One region of the Lysinibacillus sp. EB271-A1-10B genome, then DNA from elsewhere that is predicted to be linked to it. Evidence: riboswitches for the same ligand, from Rfam matches in the RefSeq annotation. Region 1 holds a riboswitch; the other holds the start of a gene.
The links. A riboswitch is a leader RNA that binds a small molecule or an ion and turns the genes downstream of it on or off. The one in region 1 is predicted to bind cobalamin.
Positions count from the first base shown of each region.

Region 2: another riboswitch for cobalamin. It lies ahead of AC3WSK_RS07865 (energy-coupling factor ABC transporter permease); the one in region 1 lies ahead of AC3WSK_RS09915 (ABC transporter substrate-binding protein).

Region 1 is NZ_JBYTDL010000005.1:225,482-233,385, forward strand. It holds gene AC3WSK_RS09895 (heterodisulfide reductase-related iron-sulfur binding cluster) at 1-451, opposite strand, end outside; gene AC3WSK_RS09900 (cob(I)yrinic acid a,c-diamide adenosyltransferase) at 933-1,496, opposite strand; gene AC3WSK_RS09905 (adenosylcobinamide amidohydrolase) at 1,673-3,148, opposite strand; gene AC3WSK_RS09910 (FecCD family ABC transporter permease) at 3,145-4,146, opposite strand; gene AC3WSK_RS09915 (ABC transporter substrate-binding protein) at 4,143-5,111, opposite strand; cobalamin riboswitch at 5,505-5,686, opposite strand; gene AC3WSK_RS09920 (acyl-CoA dehydrogenase family protein) at 5,830-7,497, opposite strand; gene AC3WSK_RS09925 (class I adenylate-forming enzyme family protein) at 7,499-7,904, opposite strand, start outside.
Region 2 is NZ_JBYTDL010000004.1:101,249-109,152, forward strand. It holds gene AC3WSK_RS07835 (cobalt-precorrin-5B (C(1))-methyltransferase) at 1-393, opposite strand, end outside; gene AC3WSK_RS07840 (precorrin-8X methylmutase) at 393-1,052, opposite strand; gene cobK (precorrin-6A reductase) at 1,065-1,826, opposite strand; gene AC3WSK_RS07850 (sirohydrochlorin chelatase) at 1,823-2,695, opposite strand; gene cobJ (precorrin-3B C(17)-methyltransferase) at 2,710-4,380, opposite strand; gene AC3WSK_RS07860 ((2Fe-2S) ferredoxin domain-containing protein) at 4,385-4,756, opposite strand; cobalamin riboswitch at 4,896-5,078, opposite strand; cobalamin riboswitch at 5,303-5,487, shown strand; gene AC3WSK_RS07865 (energy-coupling factor ABC transporter permease) at 5,635-6,381, shown strand; gene AC3WSK_RS07870 (energy-coupling factor ABC transporter substrate-binding protein) at 6,383-6,655, shown strand; gene cbiQ (cobalt ECF transporter T component CbiQ) at 6,659-7,432, shown strand; gene AC3WSK_RS07880 (energy-coupling factor ABC transporter ATP-binding protein) at 7,429-7,904, shown strand, end outside.

The DNA of each region.
Region 1 (7,904 bases):
TTAACACAAGCCCATTTTTCCAGCCTCGTTTTAGACGTACTAGCTTTTCTACATAACGACGGTAGAATGCCCACACGACCGCCACTAAAATCATTAATACTACAAGCTCTTGGAAAAATGTAAACACACTATAGAAAATGCCAAGCGGCAAATGTGATCCAGGTGCTAACCCCTTCCAAATTAAATCAATGGCGCCTAGCTGCACCATCAAAAATCCATAGAAGAACATAACGTGAATTAAACCACTCTTCGGATCTTTTAATAGCTTATTTTGGCCAAGTACATTGACCATAAGATAACGAATTCGTTCTTGAACACTTTCATCAAACTCAACCTTTTTCCCCAATTGCACAAACTTATAGCGTGTTTTTAACAGATAGAAAAATAACCCTACTGCATAAAGCACAACCACGACTGTTAGAACAATGTTTGCAATTACTAATGGACTCATGGTTGGTCCCCCCTTTAGTTTGTCGTAAGTTTCTCTCTTTGTAGTAAATTTGCTAGTTCAATCATTATATTCCTATTCTAATAAATGAGTGAGCATTCAGTCAACATAAAACGGAAATATTTCTGATAATTTTATATTCTTACATTTTACAAGAAGAAAAGCCACCCTATTTTCAAAGCGGGCTATTAACCACTAAAGAGATTTATTCACTTATATTATAAATCCGTCTTTTGATTGTATTTAGATATTAAAAAAGTCGATTTGCATCATGTTTTTGATGACAAATCGACTTTTCAAGTGCGCGTGATGCCTATAGCCTTTCGTTCCCCTAATCGCGGTCTCATCTGTGACTAATCCCCGAGAGGTCGCCCTTAGTTGATAAAAACTGAAATTATTCTGATAAAAGCTAAAATTGTTCCGATAAATCTTCTAAGTACTCATTGAAAAATGAATTCATCACAATAACCACAACTTTAGGTAGTTATTTTTTAAAGACATTGCCGCTTCGAATATATTCAATATCCGCAACATTCAATCGGAAATTCACAACACGTGCAACCGCAAATAAATAGTCAGATAGACGGTTTAAATATTTTTGTACAATTGTCGGTACATCTTCGATTTCCTTCATAAGCGTTACCATTTGACGCTCTGCTCGACGTGCTACTGTGCGAGCAATGTGTAAAGTTGCAGCTGCTGGTGCACCGCCTGGTAGAATAAAGCGTTGTAACGGTGGTGCTTCATCTGACAATGCATCAATACGCGATTCCAACACTTCAATCGGTTGCTCTGTAAGCTTATAATGACGCTCCTTCATAACATTAGCAAGGTCACCACCTGCATCAAAAAGCTCATGCTGAATCGTTTCTAAATCAATTAGAATATCTTTGAATAGCTCACGATCTAATTCACTAATAGCCTTGCCGATAAAAGAATTTAATTCATCGATGGCCCCATATGTCTCTACGCGTAAGCTATCTTTGTCAACGCGTCCACCGATAAGACTTGTTTTCCCTGTATCGCCTGTTTTCGTGTACAGCTTCATTTCTCTCATCTCCTAGAATTGTTTTTTATCAATTTCGCCTTGGCGTAATTGCGTCCGGATTTTGAATTGTGCAAGCACAATTCAAAATCCGTGACATCCGCCGGAGGCTTATCTTCATTCAGTAGGTGTTTGGACACCCATTATAAGGAACCACATTAGCAATCATCTCACCACCTTCAACGGTGAGAGTCATTTACTGAATGAAGATAATTTCTTATTGCCTGTACAGTCGTTTCAAAAACGCCTTTACCGATGATCTTACCTACATCAGTAATGGGACCGCCGTACAGCATTTCTTCCCCTTTTTGTGTCGCTGCAATCAATAAACTATCTGTAGCAGTACCTGTTGCAATCGTACCACTAAGCTCATCACGAATATTCTCTGATTGCAATGCCTTTGTTTTCGCCTCATTAGCCGTCATCATTGCTTGGAAAAACGCTTCTTCTGATAAACAGCCATTCACGATGACCCACGTATTTATAGTACCAATATATGGTTCATCTTGTCTTTCATGTGCACGAGATACATCAACAGCATTACCAACCCCAGCCGTAACAACTACAAGAACGCTACCAAAGGAAGCTGGAAATTCATTAATAGCGACAAGATTTGTTGGCACAGCTGTTAGCATAACGACTGTACTTGTAGATGAAAAGTGCTCCTTTTGTAAAAATTCTGCGACCTCTCTCTTTACATCATTAATCACATAATCTATTGGTACAGAGCGATTTAACAGACAATCATACCAACCGATACCTGGATTATGGACAGCTGAGGACACCGTTTTTAAAGGAAACTCTGATTGAAGCTGAATGAAATGATCTGTAACAGTGAAATTTTCTTTTTTAATGACAGCACGTTGCTGATGTTCAACGGAGGCTGGCATCATTGTAATTTGAGGCTTTGGCATTTCTGGATGTGCATAAGTTGCCACTCGTGCATGATAAACGTCCTCGATTTGCGAAGCGATTAATACTTCATGTGGCGCCCCAAATGCCCGCATCCGCCCTTCCTCCATTAGTAATAATTCATCACAGTAAAGAGAAGCTAAATTCATATCATGCAGTACCATAATAACGGTCAAACCACATTCTATTGCTTCCTTTCGTACCATATCTAAAATTTGACGTTGATGCGCAATATCTAGATGGTTGGTCGGCTCATCTAGCAGCAATATTTCCGCTGTTTGTGCAAGAGCCTGGGCGACAAAAACCCTTTGCTGTTCACCGCCCGACAAAAATTCCATCGATGTCTGTTCATAGCGTTTCACACCTGTTTGCAGCATTGCATGTTGCACTGCTTGTTCATCACGATCAGACCAGCTTGAAAAGAAGCCAGTTTGATGTGGATAACGTCCAAGCGATACAGCCTCCCTTACACTGTTTGAAAAGGCATTAGCATGTAATTGTGGCAACACTGCCATCTTCTTTGCTAATGCACGAGCAGTGTAAGAGCTACTATTTTTATCATCAATTAATACAGTGCCTGCTGTTGCTGGTAGTATGCCACTTATTACTTTTAACAGTGTGGATTTCCCACTACCATTCGGCCCTAAAATCCCTAGTATTTTACCTTTTTCAACGGAAAAACTTATATCGTGGACGATCGGTACGTCTTCATAACCACCGGAAAGATGTTCAACAACAATCATGCCCGTACCCCCTTGCCTCTACGTTGTTTATAAAAAATATAGGAAAAAACGGGCGCCCCAATAAATGCAGTAATGACACCTATCGGCAATTCTCTTGGCATAATAATTGTTCTTGCTATTAGATCACAAATAATTAGCAAAGTTGCCCCATTTAAAAATGATAATGGCAATAAATGACGATGATCTGAACCCCAAACCATTCTCGTCATATGAGGAACAACTAAACCAACAAAGCCAATTGTTCCGGAAACAGCTACCGCTGCTCCTGTCAGCATGGATCCACCTACTAAAATAATATATTTACTACGCTTAACATTGACACCTAAATGCTTCGCACGTTCTTCACCGTATAACAGAACATTTAACTCACGTCTTTGTGTCCAAAGCATAATGGAGCCAATAATGACAAACGGAATGATCATCTGAACGTAAGGCCAACCACGCATCGATACTGAACCGAGTAACCATCCGATTACTTGGCGTAGCTCCTCACCAGATAATGCAATCATTAATGAAATCAAGGAACCTAAAAATGAACTAAATATTACCCCTGTTAAAATAAGAGTTTCCATTTTTAGTGAACGGTCTACTATTCTAGCAAAGCCCATAACAGCTACCATCGTTAATATGGCACCTATCATACTAAAGGTTGGCAATGTAAAATGACCGATGACAGGTAATGAAACACTAAAGAAAATCGTCATCACTGCGCCCACTGATGCACCAGAGGAAACACCTAACGTATAAGGATCAGCCAAAGGATTTTTTAATAGACCTTGAAAAGCTGCCCCTGCAATAGCAAGTGATGCCCCAACAAGCCCTGCTAGCATCACTCGAGGTAAACGAATCTTCCATAAAATATTGGCAGCTGTTTCATCGGCTGCCTTATTCCACAATACTTCTAATGGAATATGAACTGAGCCTATCGCTACACCACACCAGATGCTAATGATTAAGAGCGTAATTGCTGTTACATAGGCTACAATTGTTTTACTCATTTAAACGCCTCTGGGTAAACAGCCTTTGCTATTTCCTCAAGACCATCTGCTAATCGTGGACCTTGACGACTTGTCGTACTTTTATCCACTTGTACAATCGCTTTATTTTTTACGGCAGTAATTGTCTCAAAGCCTGGACGTTGTGGAATTTTCTTTAAAATATTCGGTACATAATTATATGCCACAACAATGACATCTGGATTTTTCGCGATAATTTGTTCAGCATCAATTGGATACCAGTCATCATTTACATCTGCTGCCACATTTTCAGCATGAATCATTTCTAGCATTTCATTCATAAATGTACCTTTACCAGCTGTATAAATCTGTGGCTCATCCGACGATTCTACAAAGACTTTCTTTGGCTCAACACCCTCAAGTTTTGTTTCAACTTCTTTAACTTTTGCCTTCATATTTGTGACAATTTTCTTAGCTTCTTCTAGTTTTCCTGTTGCACGACCAAGCTGTTTAATCGTCATGTAAGTCTCATTAAAGTTTTTAGCATCCGCTACAACAAATACTTTCACACCTGCAGCCTCAAGCTGTTCAATTGCTCCTTTTGAAAAACTCATACCCGATGCATGTGCAAAAACGATATCTGGCGTTAACGCAATAATTTGTTCAATATTATAATCTGTACCGCCAACCTTATCTTTTTTAGTAGCCTCTGCTGGATAATCGTCATTATCTGATACACCCACTATTTCATCATTTAAGCCAAGACCAAATAAAATTTCAGTGTTACTCGGAATAAGAGAGACTATTTTCTCAGGGGGTGCTTCTAGCGTAATGTCTTTGCCAGTAGCATCCGTTATCTTTATTGGGAATGTTGCTTGATCTACTTTTGATGTCTCTTGCTGCTCAGCAGATGACGGCTTGTCATTTGTCGCCTCTTTTGTGTTGCATGCTGCAAGCAAGCTAACAGCTAAAAATGCTGATAATCCTATTTTCCAAAATTTCTTCATGTGAATCCCCCTTAGTCTATCTGTGCATAAAGTATTTAACGACTTGTTTTTCTGATTGATCGACACATTTTGGGTTTTTATCGTTTAAGGTTGTGGAGTTGTCGCGCAACATTGGGTTTATCTCTTAACGCTGCGGGTTATCGCCCAACTTTTTGAGTTTATCACCCAACATTGTGGATTTATCGCCTACACCGTGAGTTTCCGCACAACATTGTGGGGGTTATTACCCAACTTTTTAGGTTTATCACCTAACATTGTAGGGTTATCGCCCTCTTTGTCAAATTTATCGATATTCAGCTTACAAAACAAATACCCCTCATCATAAAAAAATGAGGGGGTCAAATTTGCACAATATACATATACAAAATCCACCATCCTATCCTCGTAGGCTACAACGTGTTTTCTATAAAGGCAGGTCTCCTGGCTCGTGCTTCTACGCTTTTTCAAGCCTTCCCGAAATTTTCAGTGGCGCAGATTGAAAAAACTCACACTTACAGTGGCGGGACCGCATCGGAATTACACCGATTTCCCTTTTCACTTTACTTAAGTAAAGAACCTTTATAATATTCAGTTGATTGTATTATACATGAAAATCAAAGAAGTCGCCTCCATTCGAGACGACTCTTCATCAAATCAATTATGCTCAGTATAATCGCCACAGGACGTGGCATTCTTTGACTGGGTTCCTCTATTTTGTTTGGACACCCGCTGCAAAAAGTTAAACAATGTCTGAAAAATACTGTACCGTTTTCATTGGTGCACCCATTTCTCGTAATGCCCATGTGTTCTCTAAATAAATATCTGCTAGCTTCTCATATTTGCCGCCGAATCTGTGTGCCCATTCAACTGCTACAACACTTTCATATACATGTGCCATTTGCTCTGCGACCTTTTTTGCCTCAAACGTTTTTGTTGCATCATCTAAACGGCTAAATGTTTGCAAAGTTGAATCTAGCTTTGCTAATTGCTCTACTACAATTTCAACTAATGAATTGTCAGCTAGTTTTTCTAGACGTTCCTCCATGACACGAACAAACATTTCATGCACATGAAACTTATCAACTAAGCGAATGAGCTCTAATGCTAAAATATTCGCAGTCCCCTCCCACACGGTAAGGACCTGAGCATCTCTTAATAACCGTGGTGTAACAAAATCTTCAATATAGCCGTTTCCGCCATGTAATTCAATGGCTTCACTCGCATAATGCACAGCTTGCTCTGCCGTTTCTTTTTTCATGATTGCAATATACAAGCGATTCAAAATGATGTCCTCTTTATTCCCCTGCCCACTAGTTACTTTATCGTACAGCTGAATAAGGTCAAAAACTGTGGCAACTTCTACATGAAGCTTGGCAGCGAATTTTCCTAGTGTATCCTGAATCATAGGATATTGCGTTAAAGGTTTACCAAATGCATGGCGATTTGCCACATAGTGCTTCGCCTCTAAATAACCGCGGCGCATGATGCCGATAGAGGCAACTGCATTGCAAATTCTTGATAAATTAAGCGCCTCCAACATATAGTAAATCCCTTTATTTAGGTCACCGACAACATATGCTAGCGCCCCATCAAATTCCACCTCACCAGAAGGTACTGCTCTAACACCAAGTTTATCCTTTAAACGCCGAACACGCAGGTTATTAACTGTGCCATCATCCTTTCTCCATGGAACTGCAAACAATGTTAAACCCTTTGAACCTGCCTGAGCCCCTTCTATGCGTGCCAATACCATGGTCACTCCACACATTCCAGCGTTAGATGCAAAATATTTCTCACCATATAAACGATACTGCTTGCCGTCCTGCCTTGCCTCTACAACATTCGCTCCGACATCAGAGCCACCTTGGCGCTCCGTTAAAAATGTAGCCCCCTCATAGAGCTCTGTCTCTCCAGTTGCACAAACATGTGGTAAAAAGCGCTCCTTCACCTCATCACTCGCATAATGATCAAGTAAATAAGCAGTTGCCATCGTTAACGTAACAGGACAGTAAAAGCCTGGTTCAGCATGTGATAGTATATAGCCTTGAGCAAAGCTATACACATAGTTGCCCTTTCTACCTAATTGCGGAATATCTTTATGCACATAGCCAACAATGCCAGTATTGTACGTCTCTTCAATTGTTTTTTTATAGCCGTCATTGACCCAAATCTCCGACACTTCTTCACCATAAGCATTATACCTTTGTAATCGAGGTTCACCCTCTCTATCCGTATGTTTAGCTCTCACATCAATATCTCCGGCACAAAGCTCACCGAAATCCGTTAGCTCACGTGTTGCATATTCCGCAAACTCTTTATCTAGCATCATTTCTAAAACGTTTTGAAGTGTATCATTCTCTTTAAAAAAGTTTGTTGTTTTCAGTTCTTCCTGCTGTAAAACCTTCATTTTATCTCACCTCTTGTCCTTTCAACGTTTGTTTTAGTATTTTGCCTGATGCATTTCGTGGTAGCGCTTCCACACGTTCAAAGATGCGTGGAATTTTATATTTAGCAAGATGCTCCTCCAAATAAGCTTTAAGTTCGTTCTCGTCAATTTCTGTTTTAGCAGCATAAACAGCCTTCACCGTTTCTCCCCACTCCGGATGCGGTACACCTATTACAGCAACTTCAAATATTCCCTCATAGCTCAACATACGATCTTCGATTTCTTTCGGATAAATATTCACACCGCCTGAAAAAATGACATCCTTTTTACGATCGACAATCCAAATATAGCCGTCCTCATCTAAGCGAGCTAAGTCACCTGTTTTCAGCCAACCATCTATAAATGCAGCCTTTGTTGCGATATCATCC
Region 2 (7,904 bases), on a different contig from region 1:
AATCATCTTTCGTGGTACTGGATTGATAGCTGCTTCTCCGACAGGTACTGGTAAGCCGGGCTTTGTTACGCGCCCGACACCAATTCCACCGTCTAGATGAATACCTGGACTATCCGCCCAGCTTACTGTGCCAACAATGAGTGCTTTATGGGTTGCATCTGGGTCATCACCAGCATCTTTAATCGTTTCACAGCTTACAGCTTCGTTCTGAAATGTACATTTTTCTATCGTAAAGGTTGCATCTCGCCCAATTGGTAAATGAATGGTACTTGTTTCTTGCTCTTCATTTGTAATTAAGGCAAGTAATGCAGCCTTTGTAACTGCAGTCGCACAGGATCCCGTTGTATAACCGTGACGCATGTCTTTTGGATCCTTTTTAGGCTTCCGCTCCATTATTTTTTCGCCTGTTCATCCGCTAAAAGTGAGACAGCATTCAATGCGGCAACCGTCACTGTACTACCGCCTTTACGACCAACATTTGTAATGTACGGAATACCTTCTATTTTTAATAGCTCTTCCTTCGATTCAGCAGCAGAAACGAAGCCAACTGGCATACCAATAATTAAATCTGGTTTCGCTAAACCTTCTTTAATTAAACGAATTAATTCAAGCAATGCTGTCGGCGCATTACCAATTGCGTAAATACCACCTTCATGTAATTTAGCAGCCTTTTGCATAGAGATAATCGCACGTGTTGTGTTTTGTTTTTTCGCTTCAATTGAAACGTCTTCATCTGCAATATAGCAGTGTAAATCGCCACCATGCTTTTGGAAACGTTTTTTCCCTGAACCACTTTCAATCATTTGCACATCTGCAATGACATGGCGACCTGCAAGAATTGATTTAATACCTGCTTCAATCGCTCCCGGTGTAATAATAACGCTACGTCCTAATTCAAAGTCAGCAGAAGCGTGAATGATGCGGCGTACAATTTTCCACTCGTCTTCTGAGAAATTATGCTCGCCCATTTCCTCTGCAATAATTGAGAAACTGTAATCGTAAATTTTATCCGGGTCTACTGTTAATGGTTTGAAATCTGTTTTAAAGTCCATCTAAAATGCCTCCTAATGTGTGTTTTGTACAGCTTGCAATACATCTTCAAATGTAGAATATTGCTGTCCGTATTTGATATTTGGTCTTGCAATTAAAATCGTTTCAATGCCACATGCAAGGGCAGCGTCCAGCTTTTCATCCACCGAGCCAACCTTGCCGCTTTCTTTCGTAATCATCAATGTCACATCATATTGACGAAACAGTGCTTCGTTTAATTCCTTTGAAAACGGACCTTGTATGGCAACAATATCTCTTTGTGCCACACCGAGTGCTTCGCATTTTTCCATATTATCGAGTCGAGGAAGCATGCGCGCGATCACTCGCGTATTTTCTAAGCCATGTAATACCTTTGTAAAGGACGCTAGCGTTTTACTGCCCGTCGTTAGCATAATTACACCACGTTTTTCAGCTGCTAAGTGGGCAGCCTCCTCGTAATCTTTCACAATCGTAATAAGTGGATGTGCATAATGCTCGTGGGCACGTTCATAGCGAATATACGGTACATTTGCTTGCTCGGCTGCTGCCATCGCATTTTTTGAAGCTTCTTCAGCAAATGGATGAGAGGCATCTACAACTAAACGGTTTCCTTGCTCCGTAATAATCGTCGCCATTTCCTCAGCCGTTAATCGACCGACTAAATGTGGTAGGCCTACTTCTGCAAGGCTTGAGGCTGCTGAATCAGTAACGACCGTTGCTGTCACAGCGTAACCTGCTGACTGTAATTCAAGTGCTAGATTCCTTGCATCGCTCGTCCCCGCTAACATGAAGATCATTGCACTGGCTCCTCTTCATGGTGATGGTGCTCATGGTCATGGTGGTGATGATGATGCGCATGTCCATGTGCTGCCGCATAAGCACGATAGTTCTCTAAATCTTGCATACCTGTTGATGTACCATTCACAGCTTGTTCAATTCGCTCTAATAACACATTTTGTAAACGCTCATGATAGCCAAAATAGTTGGCAATTTGAATATCACAGTCAGGATATTTTTCGTTAAATTGCTTACACATCCCATTCATTCGTTCCATTAAGATACCCGTGAATAAAAAGTACGGTAGCATAATGATTTTTTTAGCACCAAGCTTCACACAGCGCTCAATTCCTTCTTCAACACGAGGATCTGTAACCCCCATAAATGCGCTTTCTACATATTGAACCGGGAGTTTCTCCCATAACAGGCGTGTAATTTTATAAAAATCACCATTTGCATATGGGTCACTGCCACCTCGTGCAATTAATAAAACCGCGGTATCTTTATGTTCTTCTTCAGCATTAAAGCCTATTTCTGCTAAACGATCTTCTAAAATCGCAAATATTTCTTCATGGATACCGATTGTTTGACCATATGTGAACGTAATATTTGGATAATGCTCACGCGCATGTTCGATTTCTGCTGGAATATGCATTTTTGAATGTCCAGCATGAAGAAGAATAATCGGAATAACATGCACCTCTGTAGCGCCCTTCTTCACACAGTTCGTAATACCTTCTTCAATGCTCGGCGAGGCAAACTCTAAAAAACATGTTTCTACTAAAAAATTCTCATCAATACGAGGTTTCATTTGCTCGATAAACGTGCGTACCTCTTCATTTCCTGCTTCTAAACGGCTCCCGTGGCCGACAAATAAAATTGCTTTCATCTCATTACCCCTCACTAGTCGCCGCATGGAGCTGGCTCAACTTTTATTTTTGAAGACATATCCTGATACGTAAAATGTAGGATCTTTTTCACACGCTTGAAGTATTTAAACAAACGTTCATTTGGATGTGCATTTGCTTTATATTCTTCGATAATGTCGGTAATAAGCGGTATTAGCTGTTCAGGCTCTAATCCTTCAACAACAGGCTGAGCCGCATGTGCTGTCCGACCAACCGGCTTGGCACCAATAAAAACATCGAATTTACTTTTACGATAAACAATGCCAATATCATCAAATACGGCTCGATAACACGCCATACCACAGCCATTAAAACCAATATTCAATGTTTTCGGTAACGACATACCACCAAGCTTTTCTTGAATCTCTTCCGCATATGGAATCGAATCAGTTTTTTCTCCATAACAGAAATCACAAGCCTTTAACGAAAGTACGTCACCAATTGGTGTTAGTAAAAAGCCTACTTCGCGAAGCTTTGCTGTAATCTCTCCTGGCTCGGACGTAGGAATTTTCAAATGAATTTGGTGGTCTGGTGTATACTCCATCGTTCCTTCCTCACCAACTACCTCAGCTAATGTCATCATTTGTTGAGGCGTAAAAAACTTATTGGCTACCCCAGGACTAACAGCTAATTCAAAAACCGATTCGATTTTTTGTTGAACGAGCTTAGGTGTTACTTTCACAGCGCTAGTTCCCTTCACCTTTGCCAGAGCTGCTGTTGCCATTTCAAGCGATGACTTTTTAGGCTTTGGTTGTGATGTTATAGCTAAACTGGGCTTTATACGATTGGCATTCGGATCTGTTGCAAAATCATTTCGCGCTGCCCCGGTTTCTTGATTCATTGCCCATGGTTCATTTTCTTCCTTCAGTCGTTGATGTGGTCGTAACGGCTGTTTTTCTTCTCCAAGTGTATATTTACGCTGATAACCACGTGGTGTAATCATTTTATTGTCATAGAAAAATGTTGATGAATTCCCGATAATAACGGTTGTTAACATGCCGATATCATGTTCAAGCATTTCTGCTAAAGTCGTCATCGTAATTTCCTGACGGTCACGATACGCGCTTTTCACAAGGCCAACCGGTGTATCGGGCGAACGATATTCTAATAAAATTCGTTGAGCCTCTACGATTTGTCTCGTACGACGTCCACTTTTTGGGTTATAAAGCGCAATAACAAAATCCGCCATTGCCGCTGCTTCTACCCGCTTAGCAATTAAATTCCAAGGTGTTAAGTGGTCACTCAAACTAATAGTACAAGCGTCGTGCATAATAGGAGCACCTAGTAAACTTGCACACGAATTAATAGCAGAAATACCTGGAACAATTTCTACTTCGATACCAGTGGCTTCCGTCCAGCCTAGCTCGATTAATACTTCATACACTAATCCTGCCATCCCATAAACACCGGCATCACCACTAGAAATAACCGATACGATACTTCCAGCCTCTGCTTGACGTACAGCTTCCTGTGCACGTGAAACTTCCTCTGTCATACCAGTACTAATAATCGACTTTGCACTAACTAAATCTTGAATAAGCTCAACATAGGTTTTATAACCAATAATCATATGACTTTGTTGTAGTGCCTCTACAGCACGAGTCGTAATATGTTTAAAGTCTCCAGGGCCAAAGCCAACTACGAAAATCTTACCTTTTTGCGCCATTTTGCTACCCCTCTTTCACCTTTTCAATACCTTTAATGGCTGTTGTTTGTGCTGTACGCTGTAAAGATCCTTCACGTAAAGTAAAGACATGCTCATTATGTAAAGATTCATGATTTAAATCTTGTACGAGTGCCTTCGCATGCTCTGTTGTCGGCACGCGGTACCAATTCCCTTGAGGATAAGCAATGACAACACAAGCATCTTTACACCTACCATTACAGCGAGTCCTTGTCGTATGTATTTCCTTATCAAGTTCCAGTACCTGTATTTCATCACGAATTGCCTGAGTAATGTCCTCAGCATCTTTTTTCATACAGCTACTACCATTGCATATAAAAAGATGTGTTTTCATCCCTTCTAAATTCCAAGTTGTCATAGTTTTTCTCCCCTCATTTACTTTTAGGAAAAAGAAAAACCTTTACTCTAGACGAAGAGTAAAGGTTTAGTAGAAGCCAAATAAAAACGAATATATACAGGTACTCGCTCTCGCTTCAACTTCTCCCTCCGAAAAGTTTGCATGCATTATCACATAAGCAGGTTTCCTGACTTAAGCTTCCTTTTACTTTCGCGCCTTCCTAGTTCTCACTAGTGGCATCCGCGATTTCATCAGCTATTACAGTAGCGGGGGCTGTATCGGATTCTCACCGATTTCCCTATTATCTTGAAAATATTCAAGCACTTATGGATGTTTTATATGAATTTATTTTTTTGTAAAATTAAAAACTGTTTCTATCATAGCTTATTTTTTTAAAATTTCAATATTTCTTTCTAAATTTGTGACATTTTCAGTAATTTTTTAATGAAAAATATGACATTCCTTTTCTATTTATCCGAATTTTCGACATAGACACTCAATTAAAAATTTTTTCTTAAAAAGTATAGCATATATATGGAAATTCATGTTACACTTTGTCGTGAAATCACAACTTCATCTTTTTTCGGTGCGAATTGTTCATCATTTCGCTTAAAAGGGAAGCCGGTTTAAGTCCGGCGCGGTCCCGCCACTGTACTAGGGAGTTTTATAGATAATGTCACTGTCCAAAGGATGGGAAGGCCTATAAAACGTTGAACTAAAGCCAGGAGACCTGCCGAAAAATATGTGATCGTTTGAACCTACGAGGATAGGTGTGCGGCTGAGCAAATTAGAATTTTATTTGCATTTTTAGCTATGCACTTTTCCACAATTGGAGAAGTGCTTTTTTGATTTCGTATCGCATACTATTCGAACTATTTTAATGTGAGGAGGAGAAATTTTTGAAATTCTCAGGTTGGAAGCTTAGTTATTTCTTATTGGCATTTTTATTCGTACCAGACCGTGCATTTGCGATGCACATTATGGAGGGCTTTTTGCCAATTGAATGGGCGATTTTTTGGTGGGTCTTATCGATTCCATTTATTATTTTAGGATTACGTTCTATTCGTAAAACTATTGATGAAAATCCTGAAATAAAAATGATTTTAGGCCTATCTGGTGCCTTTGCCTTTGTACTATCAGCTTTAAAAATCCCTTCTGTAACAGGTAGTTGTTCACATCCGACAGGGGTTGGTCTTGGGACAGTTCTTTTTGGACCATTAGCGATGAGCGTTATCGGAACAATCGTATTATTATTCCAATCTTTACTTTTAGCACATGGTGGGCTGACAACTTTAGGTGCTAATGCCTTTTCTATGGCAATTGCTGGTCCTATTATTGCTTATTATGTTTTTAAGGGTTCTCAAAAAATGGGATTATCATTTTCAGTAGCCGTCTTTTTAGCAGCAATGCTTGGTGACTTAGGTACATATATTGTCACTTCTGTACAATTAGCGCTTGCCTTCCCTTCTGAGGTCGGAGGCTTTATGACTTCATTCACAAAGTTTGCTAGTATTTTTGCGTTCACGCAAATTCCTCTTGCTGTTAGTGAAGGCATTTTAACAGTGATCGTTATGAATTTCTTGAAAAAATACAATGTGAGTGAATTAAAAGCTTTACGCGTTTTCTCGGCAAAGGAGGCTCACTAACATGAAAAAAAATTTACTGCTCTTAGCAATTGTTGTGTTGTTAGCAATCATTCCCCTCTTCATTCAAAAAGGCGCAGATTTTGAAGGTGCTGATGGTGAAGCGGAGGCAGCAATTGGTGAAATAGATGCTAACTACGAGCCTTGGTTTGAAAGCTTATGGGAGCCACCAAGTGGTGAAATAGAAAGCTTATTATTCGCACTACAAGCTGCTATTGGAGCCGGATTTATTGGCTATTTCATCGGCTTAATGCGTGGTAAACATAAAGAGGGATAAGTGATGTTACTCATTGATAAGTATGCTTATATGAATAAACTAGCGTCTGTTCATCCGCTGGAAAAAATGACGTTATCCCTAGGATTGCTTTTATTGTCGCTTATCATGAGAGATGAACGAATTTCACTCATTACATTTATTGTGATGAGTGATTTTATCATTTTAGGTGCAAAAATCCCAGCTAAATATTACGCAAAATTACTATTGCTACCCGGATTTTTTTTACTTTCGAGTCTAGCATCCATTTTAATTTCTATAGCGCCAGCAACAAGCACACTACCTCCAACTATTTGGTCATTTTCTTTTCATCATTGGACAATATTTGTTGGCAGTACGAGCTTAGTGACAGCGCAACAGCTTTTTTTCATCGTCCTTGGCAGTATAAGCTGTTTGTATTTTTTAATTCTTACGACATCAGTCCAATCTATTTGTTATGTCCTGCGACAATGGCGACTGCCCACTCTATTCATAGAGCTAGTAGAACTAACGTATCGTTTTATTTTTATCTTTTTAGATAGTATGCAAAAAATTCATCTTGCTCAGCAGGCTCGTCTAGGGTACAGCTCCCCTATACAGTGGCTTCGCTCGGTCTCCATGCTGATTGCCGCTTTATTTGTCGAGATGTTCCAACGTAGTCTTGAACTAAACAATGCGATGGAAGCACGTGGTGGCGAGACGGTCTATTGGCAGGAGGAGATTACCTATAACATGAAAAATTGGCTAGGTATTGTTGCAATTTTTATACTCCTCATCATTTATGGAGGTTTTTTCTCATGACAGATTTGTACTTTGAATTAACACATTTATCCTACACTTATGTAGACGGAACTCATGCTTTAACAGACATTACACTCCAAATTCCAAAAGGGAAAAAAATAGCTTTACTTGGTCATAATGGAGCTGGAAAATCAACTTTATTCCAGCATTTAAATGGAATTTTGAAGCCTACAGCTGGAAGTATATCCTTTCAAGGCAAAGCACTTAACTATAGTAGAAAAGCATTAAAAGAATTACGTCAACAGGTTGGTATTGTTTTTCAGGATGCAGACAACCAGCTTTTTTCTGGCACTGTTAAACAAGATATTGCATTTGGACCTCTGAATCTTGGCTGGACAACTGAAATAATTGAAGAAAAAATTGCATGGGCTATCGCTCAAACCGAAGTTGAAGCATTGCTCGATAAACCGATTCATTTTTTAAGTGTTGGACAGAAAAAACGTGTCGCAATGGCAGGAGTACTTGCAATGGA